One region of the Streptomyces sp. NPDC043876 genome, then DNA from elsewhere that is predicted to be linked to it. Evidence: riboswitches for the same ligand, from Rfam matches in the RefSeq annotation. Region 1 holds a riboswitch; the other holds the start of a gene.
The links. A riboswitch is a leader RNA that binds a small molecule or an ion and turns the genes downstream of it on or off. The one in region 1 is predicted to bind cobalamin.
Positions count from the first base shown of each region.

Region 1 (7,648 bases):
GTGCCGCTCGCGTCCTGCGGCACGACCGCCACCCGCCGGGCCCGCTCCTTGACGCCCAGAGTGGCCGCGTCCACGCCGTCCAGGAGCACCCGGCCTGCGGTGGGCCGCAAGGTGCCGTAGACGCAGCGCAGCAAGGTGGTCTTGCCGCTGCCATTGGGACCGACCACGCCGACCGTCTCACCGGGGCGGGCGGTGAGGTCGATGCCGCGCAGCAGGGTGTTCCCGTCGACCTCGTAACGTACGGCCTCGGCCCGCAGTTCCAGCGGCGCGGAGGTCACCGGCGCCGTCATCCGGCCACCCCCTCGGAGCGGCCGGAACGCCGCAGCATCCACAGGAAGAACGGCCCGCCGATCAGCGCGGTGACGACGCCGACCGGTATCTCCTCGGGCGCGGCGGCGGTACGGGCGACCAGGTCGGCCAGCGTCAGGAACACGGCCCCGCCCAGCGCGGCCACCGGCAGCAGTGCCCGGTGCCCGGCTCCCACGACCATCCGGGCCGCATGGGGAACCATCAGCCCGACGAACCCGATCGCGCCGCTGAAGGCGACCAGCACCCCGATGACGAGAGAGGCCAGCACGAAGGCGGCGGCCCGGAAGCGTCCGGTGTCGAGTCCCAGGGTGCGCGCGTCCTCCTCCCCCGCGAGCAGCAGGTCGAGCGGCCGGGCGAGGGCGAGCAGCAGTCCGGTCCCCACCGCCAGGACCACGGCGGCCACGGCCAGTTGGTCCCAGCGCGCCCCGCCGAGGCCGCCGAGCGTCCAGAAGAGGATGGACCGGACCTGCTCCGCCCGGGCCGAGAGGACCAGCGCGAGGCTGGTCAGCGCGGAGAGCACGTACTGGACCGCGACGCCGGCGAGGATCAGCCGCCCGGTGGTCATGGCGCCGCCGCGCCGGGCGAGGGCGTACACCGTGACGAGGGCGCCGAGCGACCCGGCGAAGGCGGCGAGGGGCAGGGTGACACTGGTCGCGACGCCCGCCCCGAGGCCGAGCACGATGACGGCCACGGCGCCCGCCGAGGCGCCGGAGGACGCGCCGAGCAGGAACGGATCGGCCAGCTGGTTGCGTACGAGGGCCTGCAGCACGGCGCCCGTCACGGCCAGCCCGGCTCCGACGGCCATGGCGAGCAGCACGCGCGGCATCCGCACGTCCCACACGATGGAGGCGAAGGCGCCGGGACGCGGTCCGGCCAGGACGATGTCCAGCACCCGGCCGGGAGCGATCCGCACCGGCCCCAGGGCCAGGCCCGCCACCGCGCCGCCGACCAGCGCGAGGGCGAGGAGGACGAGGACGAAGGGGGCCCGGCGGCGGTCCGCCGTCACGCGGCGTCGGGGTGCAGCCGGCCGGCCAGGGATGTGACGGCGTCGGCGACGCGCACCCCGAGGACGGCGGAGGACAGCGGAAGGACGACGAAACGGCGGTCCCTGATCGCGGGAACCCGCGCGAGGGCCGGATCGTTCACCAGACGCTGCTTCTTCGCTTCGACGCTCGTCCCGCCGTAGTCGTAGATCAGCACGGTGTCGGGCTCGCGTTCGATGACCTTCTCCCAGGACACGTCGCCGAAGGTGTCCTTGAGGTCGGCGAACACGTTCCTTCCGCCCGCGAGGGAGACGATCTCGTTGCCGATGCCGTTGCCGCCCGAGGTGAAGGCGGCGGCCTCGCCGGAGTCGTAGACGAAGACGTTCGGGCGCGCCTTGTCCTTGACGCGGGCGGTCACCGCGTCGATGCGGCGCTGCTCGTCCTCGATCAGCCTCGCGCCCCGCTCGGGCACGCCGAAGGTGCGGGCGACTTCGGTGATCTCGGTCTTCAGCTGCTCGAACCGGACCGGTCCGGGGGTGCAGTACTCCACGCTGAGCCGGGTGTTGATGCCGCTCTTGCCCAACGCGGCGCGGTCGCGGCCCTGCGCGGCGTCGAAGGCGCTGGAGTAGCCGCCGTAGACGAAGTCGGGGTCGGCGCCGAGGAGCAGCTCCTTCGAGGGGTACTCCTTCGCCAGCACCTTGATCTTGTCGTAGGCCGGCCGGTAGGCGGGCAGGACGGCGTCGTCGAGGTAGGCGGTGCCCGCCATCCGGTCCCCGAGGCCGAGGGCGAGCAGCATTTCGGTGGCGTGCTGGTTCATGGCGACGGCGCGGCGGGGCGGCGCCTTGTACGTCGTCGTCACACCGCAGTTGGTCACGGTGGACGGGAATCCCCCGCTCCCGGGGGCGGCCGCCGACCGGGTGGTTCCGTCCGGCGCGACGCCGTCGCGGGCCCCTTCGTCCGGGGTGGCGGCGCAGGCGGCGAGCGGTATCAGGAGCGCCAGGGCGGCGAGCGGGCTGAGCGCGCGCAGGGCGGCGCGGAAACGCGGCATGGCGAAGCCTCTCCGGGGGATCCTCGTCCCCTGGTCGAAGTGAAGAGGCGGCGCGTCAGTGTCTGACTCCCGGGCCGCGAGGGCCCGGTCACAGTGGCGGGACCGTACCGGTTTCACACCGGTTTCCTGGTCCGCGCCGCCCGGGTAACCCGGCCGAGTCTGCCAGACCGGCCGCGCCCGGGCCATCGGCGGGGCGCGTCGGCACCACGCGAAAGCCCAGGGGGAGCGGGCTCCCACCTGGGCTGTGGCGGATCTTCTTCGTGCAGGGGCGGCAGGACTCGAACCTACGGCATTTGGTTTTGGAGACCAACGCTCTACCAACTGAGCTACGCCCCTCCGGTGGAACCAGCTTCGCACGCGGCGGGCGGATGATCCAATCACTTCCACGATGTGGTCGCCCGGCCCGTGGGAACCACGCGGGTGGCGGGGCACGGAGAAGGGACGGATGGTGGAGGTGTCCCGTGCCCGAGGAGGTCCCGCCGTGCGCCGTCTCCGGTCCCCCCTGGCCACCCTCGCGCTCGCCGTACCGGTCCTGCTCGGTCTCGGCGCCGGGCCGGGGACGACGGCCGCCGGACTCATGGCGACGGCCGCCGCCGGGCCCGGGGCAACCACCGTCAGCGGGCCCGTGGCGACGGCCGCCACCGACCCCACCGGCGAGACCATCGCGCTCCGCGGCAACCGCCCGGGCGAGCTGCTCGACGTCACCCTCGTCGCCGTGACCGACCCGGCGGCCCCGCGCGCCGCGCACGCCCTGCGGGATCCGGCCGGGCGCCTCGTCGCGGTCGAGTTCCGCCTGCTCAACACCGGTACAGCCGCTTACGCCGACCCGCCGCGCAGCGGCTCGTACCTCCTGGACGCCGACGGTGAGCGCCATCCCGGCGTGGCGTTGCCGACGACGGCCGGGGCCGAGTTCCCCGAAGGACGGTCCCTGGCGCCCGGCGACTCCGCCACCGGCTGCGTCACCTTCGAACTGCCGCAGGACGCCCGCGCCTCGGCCGTGCAGTTCGCACTGAACAGCGGGTCCGCCGACGACATCGGCCAGTGGAGCCTGCCCTGAGCCGGACCGCCGGCCGCCCGACCCCGCGGCACGTACGCCACCTGCACCCCTGACCACGCCCGCCACCCGCGCCCTTGACCACATCGGCCGCCCGCCCCCTTGACCACTCTGGTCCAGACCAATAGCTTCCGGATGCACAGCACGCGCACAGCACGGCTCAGGAGCACCACTCCCCGCATCCGCAAAGGAAGCCCATGCGCCGCAGTACGCTCGGCAGGCTGGCCGCCGCCGCCTGTTCCCTGTCCCTCCTGGCGGCCATCGCGCCCGCCGCAGGAGCCGCCACCGCCCCTTCCGAGGGCGGCTCCGGTCACGGACGCGCCTACCACCGCGTCGGATACTTCACCCAATGGGGCGTCTACGGACGCGACTTCCAGGTCAAGAACCTCGAAACGGGCGGCGCCGCCGCCAAGCTCACCCACGTCAACTACGCCTTCGGCAACATCGGCGCGGACGGCACGTGCTTCACCGGCAACGTCCCCGGCGAGGCCGACGCCTGGGCGGACTACGGCCGTCCGCTCGACGCCGCGGGCTCGGTCGACGGCGTGGCCGACACCTGGGACCAGCCGCTCGCCGGCAATTTCAACCAGCTGCGCGAGCTGAAGGCCCGGCATCCGGGCCTCAAGGCACAGATCTCCCTGGGCGGTTGGAGCTGGTCCACGCACTTCTCGGACGCCGCCCGGACACCCGCCTCGCGCAAGGCGCTCGTCGCGTCCTGCATCGACCTCTACATCAAGGGCAATCTGCCGCAGGACGGTGCCCGCGGCGGCGCGGGCGCGGCCGCGGGCCTCTTCGACGGGATCGACCTCGACTGGGAGTGGCCGGGGTCGGCCGGGGACACCGACACCACCCACCGCCCGGAGGACAGGCGCAACTTCACGGCGCTGGTCCAGGAGTTCCGTACCCAGCTCGACGCCTACGGGCGGACCCAGAAGAAGAAGTACCAGCTGACCGCCTTCGTCCCGACCGCCCCCGCCAAGATCGACGCGGGCTTCGAGGTCCCGAAGATCATGCGGAACCTGGACTTCGTCACGCTCCAGGGTTACGACTTCCACGTCTCCGGCGAGAAGACCACCGCCCAGCAGTCGGCCCTGTACGCGCGGAACGACTTCAGCGTCGACGGGACGGTGGACGCGTGGCTGCGGCGCGGGGCACCCGCGGGCAAGCTGGTCATGGGCATGCCTTTCTACGGTCAGGGCTGGACCGGGGTCACCGGCGGCGGCGACGGCATGGGCCGCCCGGCGACCGGGCCGGCGCCCGCGACGTGGTCCGCCGGGTACGAGGACTACAAGGCGCTGAGGAAGCTGGCCGACTCCGGCGCGTACACCCTGCACCGGGACCGCCGGGCGGGCAGCGCGTGGCTCTTCGACGGCACGACGCTGTGGACCTACGACGACCCGCAGGTGCTGCGCACCAAGACGGCGTACATCCGCGAGCACGGCCTCGGCGGCGCGATGTTCTGGTCGCTGGACGGCGACACGGCGGACGGCGAGCTGATGACGGCCGTGGACCGGGGGCTGCGCGGCCACTGACCCGACGGCCGGCGGGGGCCCCGGGTGGCGCGAACCGACACCCGTCCGGCACCGGCCCCCGCCCCGGGAGAGGGTCCCCCGACCGGCCGCGCGGCCGGCCCCGGGGTCCCTCCGTCGGCCCCTTCCATCGGCCCCCCGTGCGCCCCCCGCCCCCTTGTGCGAGAGAGTGCTCACCGATAAGTGTTATCGGGGCCCCGCTCGGCGGTCTCCCAGGTATTGGGCACCATCGACCGCCGGTACGGACAGGGATCATCACATGAGTACTCAGCACATCGCAGCGCTGGTGTCGGCCGCCCGCGCGGGCGATCCGGGGGCGCAGGACGAACTCGTCGGCGCGCACCTGCCGCTCGTCTACAACATCGTCGGCCGGGCCCTGAACGGCTCCGTAGACGTGGACGACGTGGTCCAGGACACCATGCTGCGCGCCCTCGACGGCCTGGGCGGGCTGCGCTCCGACGAGAGCTTCCGGTCGTGGCTGGTGGCGATCGCGATGAACCGGGTACGGGCGCACTGGCAGGCCCGCAGCACCGGACCCGACGCGAGCGGGCTGGAGGCGGCGCGGGAACTGGCCGATCCCGGCGCCGACTTCGTGGACCTGACCGTCGTCCAGCTGAACCTCACCGGGCAGCGGCGCGAGACGGCACGGGCCACGCGCTGGCTGGAGCCGGACGACCGGGCGCTGCTGTCGCTGTGGTGGCTGGAGTGCGCGGGGGAACTCACCCGGGCGGAGGTCGCGGCGGCGCTGGAGCTGTCCCCGCAGCACACCGCGGTCCGCGTGCAGCGGATGAAGGCGCAGCTGGAGTCCGCGCGGGTGGTCGAGCGGGCGCTGGACGCCCAGCCGCCGTGTGAGGCCCTGCGCGCCGTGGCGGCCGGCTGGGACGGGCTGCCGTCGGCGCTGTGGCGCAAGCGAATAGCGCGGCACGCGCGGGAGTGCGTGCGCTGCGCGGGCCTGTGGAACGGCCTCGTCCCGGCGGAGGGGCTGCTGGCCGGGCTGGCGCTGGTCCCCGTGTCGGCGGCGGTGCTGGCCGCGGTCCGCCAGGCGAGCACGGTTCCGGCCGCGTTCGCGTACGACGCTCCCTCCCCCGGCGCCGCGAAGGGCCCGGGGGCGCACGCGGCCGGTGCGCGCCATGACGCGGGCCGCGGTGCGTCCCGCAAGCGGCGGCGCACGCGCCGCAGGGTCATCGCGGGCGGTGTGGTCGTTGCCTGTATGGCCGGTGGTGGGGCGCTGTACCTCGGGGGCGCGCTGCCCGGCTCGGGCGAGACCGGGACGACCGCCGCCGCTCCCGGCGCGCCGCTGGCCGCGCTCTCCACGACGGGGGCGGTCGTCCCCTCCGCCTCCGCTTCGGGTTCTCCGTCGGCCTCCGCCTCTGCGTCCGCCTCGCCCTCTCCCTCGGCGTCGGCGTCCTCCTCCGCTTCCGCCTCGGCCTCCGCATCGACTTCGGCCTCGGCGAGCGCGAGCGCGAAGCCGACCCCGAAATCCTCGGCTCCGCGTCCGGCGGCCGCCGCGCCGCAGGGGACCGTGGCCCAGGTGATCGCGCTGGTCAACCAGGAGCGTGCGGCCGCGGGCTGCGGCCCGGTCAAGGACGACGCGCAGCTGCGCGCCGCCGCGCAGGACCACTCGGACGACATGGCGGACCGGGACTTCTTCGCGCACAGCAACCCCGACGGCGCCGACCCGGGCAAGCGGATCACCGCCGCCGGGTACCGCTGGTCGACGTACGGCGAGAACATCGCGATGGGCCAGCAGACGCCCGCCTCCGTCATGGACTCCTGGATGAAGAGCCCGGGGCACCGCGCGAACATCCTCAACTGCTCGTTCAAGGACCTCGGGGTCGGCGTCCGCCAGGGGGCGGGCGGTCCGTGGTGGACCCAGGACTTCGGCGCCCGCTGACGTTCCGCAGCAGCCCTGACGCTCCCCGGCCGGCGCCGGCGGGACGCGCTCGCCCGCGTCCCGGAGCGTTCCGCGGCACGGGGCGCCGCCCGCGTCCGCGCAGCGCCGTCCGGCCGGAGCGCGGCCGTCCGCTCAAGGACCGCTCGATGACACACCCCGCGTCGGCCCTGAATGCTTCAATTTCGGGGCAGGATAGTCACAGGAGCCGAATCGGCTGATCAGACGGGGCGAGCGGAGTACACCGGATGGCGAGGAAGGTCCTGCGTCCGCATCAGCGCGAGGCCGTCGACGCCGTCGTGCGGGCACTGGAGCTGCCCCCGGGCGGGCAGCCCCCGGAGGCCGGGCTGCGCACCCAGGTGATCATGGCCACCGGATCCGGGAAGTCGCTGGTGGCCGTCCGCTCCGCCGAGGCGCTGGGGGCGGGGCGGGTACTGGTCCTGGTGCCCTCGCTCGACCTGCTCGTGCAGAGCGTCGCCGCCTGGCGCGACGGCGGCCGTACCGGTCGCTTCCTCGCCGTGTGCTCGCTGCGAGGGCCGGAGGCGGGCGTGCCCAGCACCACCGATCCGGAGCGGATCGCCGCATGGTGCCGCCCGGTGTCACGGGTGACGGTCTTCGCCACCTACGCCTCCCTCGGCCTCGGCATCGTCGAACGGGCCCACCAGGCCGGGCTGCCGGCCTGGGACCTGGTCGTGGTCGACGAGGCCCACCGCACGTCCGGGCGGATCGGCAAGCCGTGGGCGGTGGTGCACGACAACGCGCGGATCCCGGCGGTCCGCCGGCTGTACATGACCGCCACGCCCCGGATCTGGCAGGACCCCGAGACCACCGGTG
Region 1 is NZ_JBWKDV010000003.1:177,858-185,505, reverse strand. It holds gene AC0693_RS10240 (ABC transporter ATP-binding protein) at 1-290, opposite strand, end outside; gene AC0693_RS10235 (FecCD family ABC transporter permease) at 287-1,348, opposite strand; gene AC0693_RS10230 (ABC transporter substrate-binding protein) at 1,312-2,340, opposite strand; cobalamin riboswitch at 2,377-2,509, opposite strand; tRNA gene AC0693_RS10225 (tRNA-Trp) at 2,604-2,676, opposite strand; gene AC0693_RS10220 (DUF4352 domain-containing protein) at 2,822-3,397, shown strand; gene AC0693_RS10215 (glycoside hydrolase family 18 protein) at 3,592-4,926, shown strand; gene AC0693_RS10210 (sigma-70 family RNA polymerase sigma factor) at 5,183-6,817, shown strand; gene AC0693_RS10205 (helicase associated domain-containing protein) at 7,063-7,648, shown strand, end outside.

Region 2 (7,648 bases), on a different contig from region 1:
AGTGCCGCCGGGTCGGCGCCCGGCGGCCGCCGGCCGGCCCGCAGCCCGGTGCGCCCCTCGGCGGCCCGCACGGCGAGCGGGAGGACCGCGGCCGGGGTCCCGCGGGCGGCGGCGAGGCGCTCCAGGGTGGTGCGCCAGTCCAGCACCGGGGAGTCCAGGATCAGCCCGGAGATCCGGTCGGCGAGGGCGGAGCGCTCGGCCGCGAGCAGGGCCATGGTGGCGCCGGTGGACCACCCGTACAGGACGACCCGGCGGGCGCCGAAGCGCAGGGCGTAGCGGATCGCCGCGTCCAGGTCGCGCCACTCCGACGCGCCGAGGTGGCCGACGCCGTCCGGCGGGACGGGGGCTCCGAGGTCGCCGCGGTAGGCGAGGTCGAGGACCGGCAGCCGGTGGCGGTGCAGGAAGGGCATGACCACCATGGGGTGTTCGCGGGTGCCGCCGAGCCCGTGCGCGGTGATCACCCAGGTGTCGCGGGCGCCGGGCACGAACCAGGCGGGCAGGGCGCCCAGCTCCCCGGGGACGTCCACGTCGGCGTGGTCGAGGCCGAGGGCGGCGCGCGGGTTGCCGGCGTGGATCTGCGGGGTGAGCAGGACCCGGGTGCCGGGGGCGAGGGAGCCGTGGGTGACCCCGACCAGGCGCCGGACGACGGTGTCCGGGTCGTGCGGGGCGTCGGGCAGGACGGCCCCGACGACCGCGTGCACACCGGGCGCGGCCAGGCCGTACGTACCGGGCCACAGGGAGGCGAGGGACCGGGTCAGGGCGACGCGGTCCGCGGTGGCGGAGTGGACGACGAGCTTCGGTCCGCCGGGCAGCGGGCGGCCGGGTTCGGTCCGCAGGGCGGCGTCGGCGGCGTACCGGCCGGCGGCGACGGCGGCCACCCCGGCGGCAGCGGCCAGTCCGGCGGCGGTGAGGGCGGCGGTGACGGCCGCTGCCGTCGTGGTTGCGGGGGGCACCGCTCCAGTGTCGGCCGGGGCGGCGGGCCCGGCCAGTGGAGGCGGTCGTTCCGGTGACCGGGGACGCGCGCCGGGCGGGCGTGATCCGGGTCTCACCCGGGGTCCCGGACGCACGCGACGGCGGGGTGGGAGACCCCCGGTCGGCCGGGGGTCCATCCAGCCCCTGACGTGCGTAAACAGGTGCATCAGCGGTCCAATGGGGACGAGCGCGGCGAACCGTCCCCGGATCGGTACACCGCTCCGCCCGGTCCAGTTCATCTTCCGTTCACTCAGGTTGCCTACGGTCGGCGAGCCACTGACGTCAAACAGAAGCCTGGGTAAATGGAGCACATAACGCTTCTCCTCGGGATCGTGATCATTACCGCTCTCGTGTTCGACTTCACGAACGGTTTCCACGACACGGCCAACGCGATGGCCACCACCATCTCGACCGGCGCACTCAAGCCCAAGACGGCGGTGGCCATGTCCGCCGTGCTGAACCTCGTCGGCGCGTTCATGTCCGTGGAGGTCGCCAAGACGATCTCCAAGGGCCTGGTCAACGAGCAAGGCATCCAGCCGGAGGTCATCTTCGCCGCGCTGGTCGGCGCCATCCTCTGGAACCTCGTCACCTGGCTGGTCGGCCTGCCGTCCAGTTCCTCGCACGCCCTGATGGGCGGCCTGGTCGGTGCGGCCGTCGCCTCCGCCGGTCTCGGCGCCGTCAACGGCGGCACGCTCGTCACCAAGGTGCTGCTCCCCGCGGTCGCCGCGCCCATCGTGGCCGGAGTGGCCGCGATGCTGGCCTCGCGGCTCACCTACAAGGTGGGCAAGAACGTCGACGAGAAGACCTCGGCCAAGGGCTACAAGGCCGGTCAGATCGCCTCGGCCGGACTCGTCTCCCTGGCGCACGGCACCAACGACGCGCAGAAGACCATGGGCATCATCACCCTGGCGCTGGTCGCCGGCGGTGCGCTCGCCCCCGGCTCCAACCCGCCGGTCTGGGTCATCTTCTCGGCCGGCATGGCGATCGCGATGGGCACCTACCTGGGCGGCTGGCGCATCATCCGCACCATGGGCAGCGGCCTGACCGACCTCCAGCCGCAGCAGGGCTTCGCCGCCCAGACCTCGGCCGCCAGCGTCATCCTGGCCTCCTCCAGCCTCGGCTTCTCCCTCTCCACCACCCACGCCTGCTCCGGCGCGGTCATGGGTGCGGGCCTGGGCCGCAAGGGCGGCGTGGTCCGCTGGTCCACCGCCAGCCGGATGTTCATCGCCTGGGGCCTGACCCTGCCGGCCGCCGCCCTGGTGTCCGCGGGCGCCGAGCTCGTCATGCGGACCGGTGACGTCGGCGTGGCCGCCGTCGCGCTCTTCCTCGTCGGCTCCTGCGTCGCCATCTGGCTCGTCTCGCGCCGCCAGGTCGTCGACCACACCAACGTGAACGGCACGCCGGACGCCCCGGCCGAGGCTCCCGGCGTGGTCACCACCGCGATCGCCGCCGTCGTCGTTCCGCCGCTCGCGGGCACCACCGCCGCGGTCACGGACGAGGCCTTCAAGGCGACCATCCCCACCCCGGCACCGGCCGCTCCCCCGGCCCCGGCGGCTCCCGCCGCCGCGGTCTGACCCACAGAGGAATCGGCAGTATGAAGATCGACTGGGCAGCACTCGGCTCCGTGTTCGGCGTCAGCCTCTCCGCCACCGTCGCCCTCGTGACCCTGTTCACCCTGGGCATCGTGGGCCTGTCGAAGCACGAGGCCGCGACCGGCCGGGGCGGCGCCGCCCACCTGGCACGCACCGGCGCCTACGCCTGCTTCTCGCTCTGCGCGGTGGCCGTCGGCTACGCGATCTACCTGATCGTCAGCTGACGCCGCGCGGCCACCCCCGCGCGTCCCACCCGCCCCAGCACGTCCGAAAGCTCCCTCCGGCCCACCGCCGGGGGGAGCTTTCGCAGGTCAACGGCAAGTTGACGGGCGTTCGCGGGGCGTGGTGGACTGCCGGAGCCAACACGGCGGCATGAAGAGGAAGTCCGGTGCGAATCCGGCGCGGTCCCGCCACTGTCACCGAGGAGCCGACGGCTCCCCGGAAGCCAGGAACTCTCGCCACCGGACACGTCGAACCAGGGCGCGGACCCTGAGTGAGGACCTACCTGCCACATGCGTGCCGATCGCGTTTTCGCGTACGGCGCGACGGCCGGCCTGATCGGCGACCGGATCCTCGGTGATCCGCGCCGCGGGCATCCCGTCGCCGCCTTCGGGCGGACCGCCGCCACCGTCGAACGGGCCCTGTGGGGCCACAGCCGGGCCCGGGGCGCCCTGCACGCCCTGGTGTGCGCGGGGGGCGCGGCCGCCGTCGGCGCGCTCGGCGCCCGCGCCGTGCGCTCCCGGCCCGCCGCCGCCCGCATCGCCCTGACCGCCGCCGCCACCTGGGCGGTGGTGGGCGGCACCTCGCTGGGCCGCGAAGCCCGGGCCATCGGGGGCGCCCTGGCCGCCGGGGACACCGAGGTGGCCCGGGAGCGGCTGCCGCACCTGTGCGGACGCGACCCGCAGGCCCTGGACGAGCAGCAGATCGCCCGCGCCGTCGTGGAGTCCGTCGCCGAGAACACCTCGGACGCCGTCGTCGGCGCGCTGGTCTGGGGCGCCCTGGCGGGGGTGCCCGGGTTGCTGTTCTTCCGCGCCGTGAACACCCTGGACGCGATGGTCGGCCACCGCTCCCCGCGCTACCTGCGCTACGGCTGGGCCTCGGCCCGGCTCGACGACGTCGCGGGCTGGCCGGGCGCCCGGCTGACCGCGCTGGCCGCCGTGGCGGCCGGACCCGACCGGCGGGGCGCCGTACGGGCCTGGCGCGCGGACGCCGCCGCCCACCCCAGCCCGAACGCCGGCCCGGTGGAGGCCTCCTTCGCGGGCGCGCTCGGGGTCCGCCTCGGCGGGACCCTGGCGTACGCGGGGCGCGTGGAGCACCGGGCGGTGCTGAACGGGGCGGCGGGCCGTCCGGTCGACGCCCCGGACATCGAGCGCGCCGTACGGCTCTCGCGCCGGGTCACCTGGATCTCCCTCGGGGCATGCGTGGCCCTGCGGTCGCTGGTGTCGTCACTGCGCGCGTCACGCCGCGCATCCGGTCGTACGACGAAGGGAAGCGCATGAGCGGCGCACGGCGCGGCGGCGGACTCCTGGTCGCCGGCACCACCTCCGACGCGGGCAAGAGCGTGGTCACCGCGGGCATCTGCCGCTGGCTGGCCCGCCAGGGCGTGAAGGTGGCGCCCTTCAAGGCACAGAACATGTCGCTGAACTCCTTCGTCACCCTGGAGGGCGCCGAGATCGGCCGCGCCCAGGCGATGCAGGCCCAGGCGGCGCGGGTCGAACCCACCGCGCTGATGAACCCGGTGCTGCTGAAACCCGGCAGCGACCGCAGCAGCCAGGTCGTGCTGCTGGGCAAGCCGGTGGGTGAGATGAGTGCGCGCGGCTATCACGGGGGGAGGCAGGAGCAGTTGCTCGGCATCGTCACGGACTGCCTGGAGCAGCTGCGGGGCACGTATGACGCCGTGATCTGCGAGGGGGCGGGCAGTCCGGCCGAGATCAACCTGCGGCGCACGGACATCGTGAACATGGGGATCGCGCGGGCCGCGCGCTTCCCGGTGGTCGTGGTCGGCGACATCGACCGCGGCGGGGTCTTCGCCTCCTTCTTCGGTACGACGGCCCTGCTGTCGCCCGAGGACCAGTCGCTGATCGCGGGGTACCTGGTCAACAAGTTCCGCGGGGACGTGTCCCTGCTGGAGCCGGGCATGGAGATGCTGCGCGGGCTGACCGGGCGGGCGACCTACGGGGTGCTGCCCTTCCGGCACGGGCTCGGCATCGACGAGGAGGACGGCCTGCGGGTCTCGCTGCGCGGCGCCGTACGGGAGTCCGTGGTCGCCCCGCCGGTCGGCGAGGACGTGCTGCGGATCGCGGTGTGCGCGGTCCCGCTGATGTCGAACTTCACGGACGTGGACGCGCTGGCCGCCGAACCGGGCGTCGTGGTGCGGTTCGTGGACCGGGCCGAGGAACTGGCCGACGCCGACCTGGTCGTCGTCCCCGGCACCCGGGGCACCGTGAAGGCGCTGGCCTGGCTGCGCGAGCGCGGGCTCGCCGACGCGCTGGCCCGCCGGGCCGCCGAGGGGCGTCCGGTGCTGGGCGTCTGCGGTGGCTTCCAGGTGCTGGGCGAGTCCATCGAGGACGAGGTCGAGTCCCGGGCCGGGGTCGTCGAGGGGCTCGGGCTGCTGCCCGTGCGGGTCCGCTTCGAGCGGGAGAAGACCCTCGCGCGGCCGAGCGGGAGCGCGCTGGGCGAGAGCGTCCAGGGGTACGAGATCCACCACGGCGTCGCCGATGTGCGGGGCGGCACCCCCTTCCTGGACGGGTGCCGGGTCGGTGAGGTGTGGGGCACCCACTGGCACGGGTCACTGGAGAGCGATGGCTTCCGGCGGGCCTTCCTGCGGGAGGTCGCGCGGGCCGCCGGCCGCCGGTTCGTTCCGGCCCCGGACACGTCGTTCGGCTCCCTGCGGGAGGAGCAGCTGGATCTGCTCGGCGATCTGATCGAGGAGCACGCCGATACCGATGCGCTGCTGCGGTTGATCGAGTCCGGCGCCCCGGCGGGGCTCCCGTTCCTGCCGCCGGGCGCGCCGTGACGGCGCCCCGGGCCCTGCGGGGCTCTCCCCCACCCCGCCCCTTCCCGAAACCGGGCTCCGCCCGGACCCGGTCCTCAAACGCCGGACGGGCTGACACCCTCCGGCCCCGCCCGCGATTGAGGCGCGGGGTCCGGGGCGGAGCCCCGGGTACGGTCCGCACCTTCGAAGGAGTGAGCAACACGTGAGCACCCCCTACCCGTTCACCGCACTGGTCGGTCAAACCGACCTGCGCCTCGCGCTGCTGCTCAACGCGGTGAGCCCCGCGGTCGGCGGCGTGCTCGTGCGCGGCGAGAAGGGGACGGCCAAGTCCACCGCCGTCCGCGCGCTGTCGACGCTGCTGCCGCACGTGGACGTCGTCCCCGGCTGCCGGTTCAGCTGCGCGCCCACCGCGCCGGATCCGGCCTGCCCCGACGGCCCGCACGAGCCCGGCCCGGCCGCCGCGCGCCCCGCGCGGATGGTCGAGCTGCCCGTCGGCGCCTCCGAGGATCGGCTCGTCGGCGCGCTGGACATCGAACGGGCCCTGTCCGAGGGCGTGAAGGCCTTCGAACCGGGCCTGCTGGCCGACGCGCACCGCGGGATCCTCTACGTCGACGAGGTCAACCTGCTGCACGACCACCTCATCGACCTGCTCCTCGACGCCGCCGCGATGGGCGCCTCCTACGTCGAGCGCGAGGGCGTCTCCGTACGGCACGCCGCCCGCTTCCTGCTGGTCGGCACGATGAACCCGGAGGAGGGTGAGCTACGGCCGCAGCTGCTGGACCGGTTCGGGCTGACCGTCGAGGTCGCCGCCTCCCGGGAGCCCGCGCAGCGCGTCGAGGTGGTGCGCCGCCGGCTCGCGTACGAGGACGACTCCGCGGGCTTCGCCGCGCGCTGGGCCGGTGACGAGGCGGACGTACGGGCCCGGGTGATCGCGGCCCGGGCGCTGCTGGGCCGGGTGGTGCTCGGGGACGGCGCGCTGATGCAGATCGCGGCGACCTGCGCCGCCTTCGAAGTCGACGGGATGCGGGCCGACATCGTGATGGCGCGCACCGCCACCGCGCTGGCGGCCTGGGCCGGGCGCACCGACGTGCGCAAGGAGGACGTGCGCCAGGCCGCGCTGCTGGCGCTGCCGCACCGGCGGCGGCGCAACCCCTTCGACGCGCCGGGGCTGGACGAGGACAAGCTGGACGAGATCCTCGACGGGTTCCCGGACGAGGAGCCCGAGCCCGAGCCCGGCCCGGAGCCGGAGCCGGAGGGTCCGGACGACGGCGGACCGGAGGGCGGCCCCGGGGACGGCCCCGACGGAGACCCCGACGGCGGCCCGGACGGCGGCGGGCTGCCGCCGCAGGGCCACGGGCAGGACCCGGCGCCGCAGACCGGACCGGCGGACGCGCCGGAGGCGGACGGACCGGCCGGTCCCGCGGAGCCGGAAGGGGCCCCCGAGCCCGCCCCGGCCCGCGCCGACGCGGCCGAAGGACCCACCCAGGCGGCCGTGCGCGCCGCCGACCCCTTCCGGACCAAGATGCTCAGCGTCCCGGGGCTCGGCGAGGGCGCGTCCGGGCGGCGCTCGCGGGCCCGTACCGCGCACGGGCGCACGACCGGCGCGCAACGCCCCCGGGGCCAGCTGACCAAGCTGCACCTCGCGGCGACCGTCCAGGCGGCCGCCCCGCACCAGCTGGCCCGCGGGCGCAGCGGCCGCGGCCTGGTCGTGCGCAAGGACGACCTGCGCCAGGCGACGCGCGAGGGCCGCGAGGGCAACCTCGTGCTCTTCGTCGTCGACGCCTCGGGATCGATGGCGGCCCGCAAGCGGATGGGCGCGGTCAAGGGCGCGGTCCTGTCGCTGCTGCTGGACGCCTACCAGCGGCGCGACAAGGTCGGCCTGATCACCTTCCGCGGCGCCGGCGCCGAGCTGGCGCTGCCGCCCACCTCGTCGGTGGACGCGGCGGCGGCCCGGCTGGAGCAGCTGCCGACCGGCGGGCGCACCCCGCTGGCGGCGGGGCTGCTCAAGGCCCACGAGGTGCTGCGCGTGGAGCGGCTGCGCGACCCGTCGCGCCGCCCGCTGCTGGTGGTCGTCACCGACGGGCGCGCC
Region 2 is NZ_JBWKDV010000013.1:53,060-60,707, forward strand. It holds gene AC0693_RS32540 (alpha/beta hydrolase family protein) at 1-953, opposite strand, end outside; gene AC0693_RS32545 (inorganic phosphate transporter) at 1,275-2,546, shown strand; gene AC0693_RS32550 (hypothetical protein) at 2,567-2,788, shown strand; cobalamin riboswitch at 2,894-3,041, shown strand; gene AC0693_RS32555 (cobalamin biosynthesis protein) at 3,077-4,063, shown strand; partial or broken gene AC0693_RS32560 (cobyric acid synthase) at 4,060-5,700, shown strand; gene AC0693_RS32565 (putative cobaltochelatase) at 5,762-7,648, shown strand, end outside.
Region 2: it holds a riboswitch for cobalamin, as region 1 does, so the genes downstream of both, AC0693_RS32555 (cobalamin biosynthesis protein) here and AC0693_RS10230 (ABC transporter substrate-binding protein) in region 1, are expected to answer to the same signal.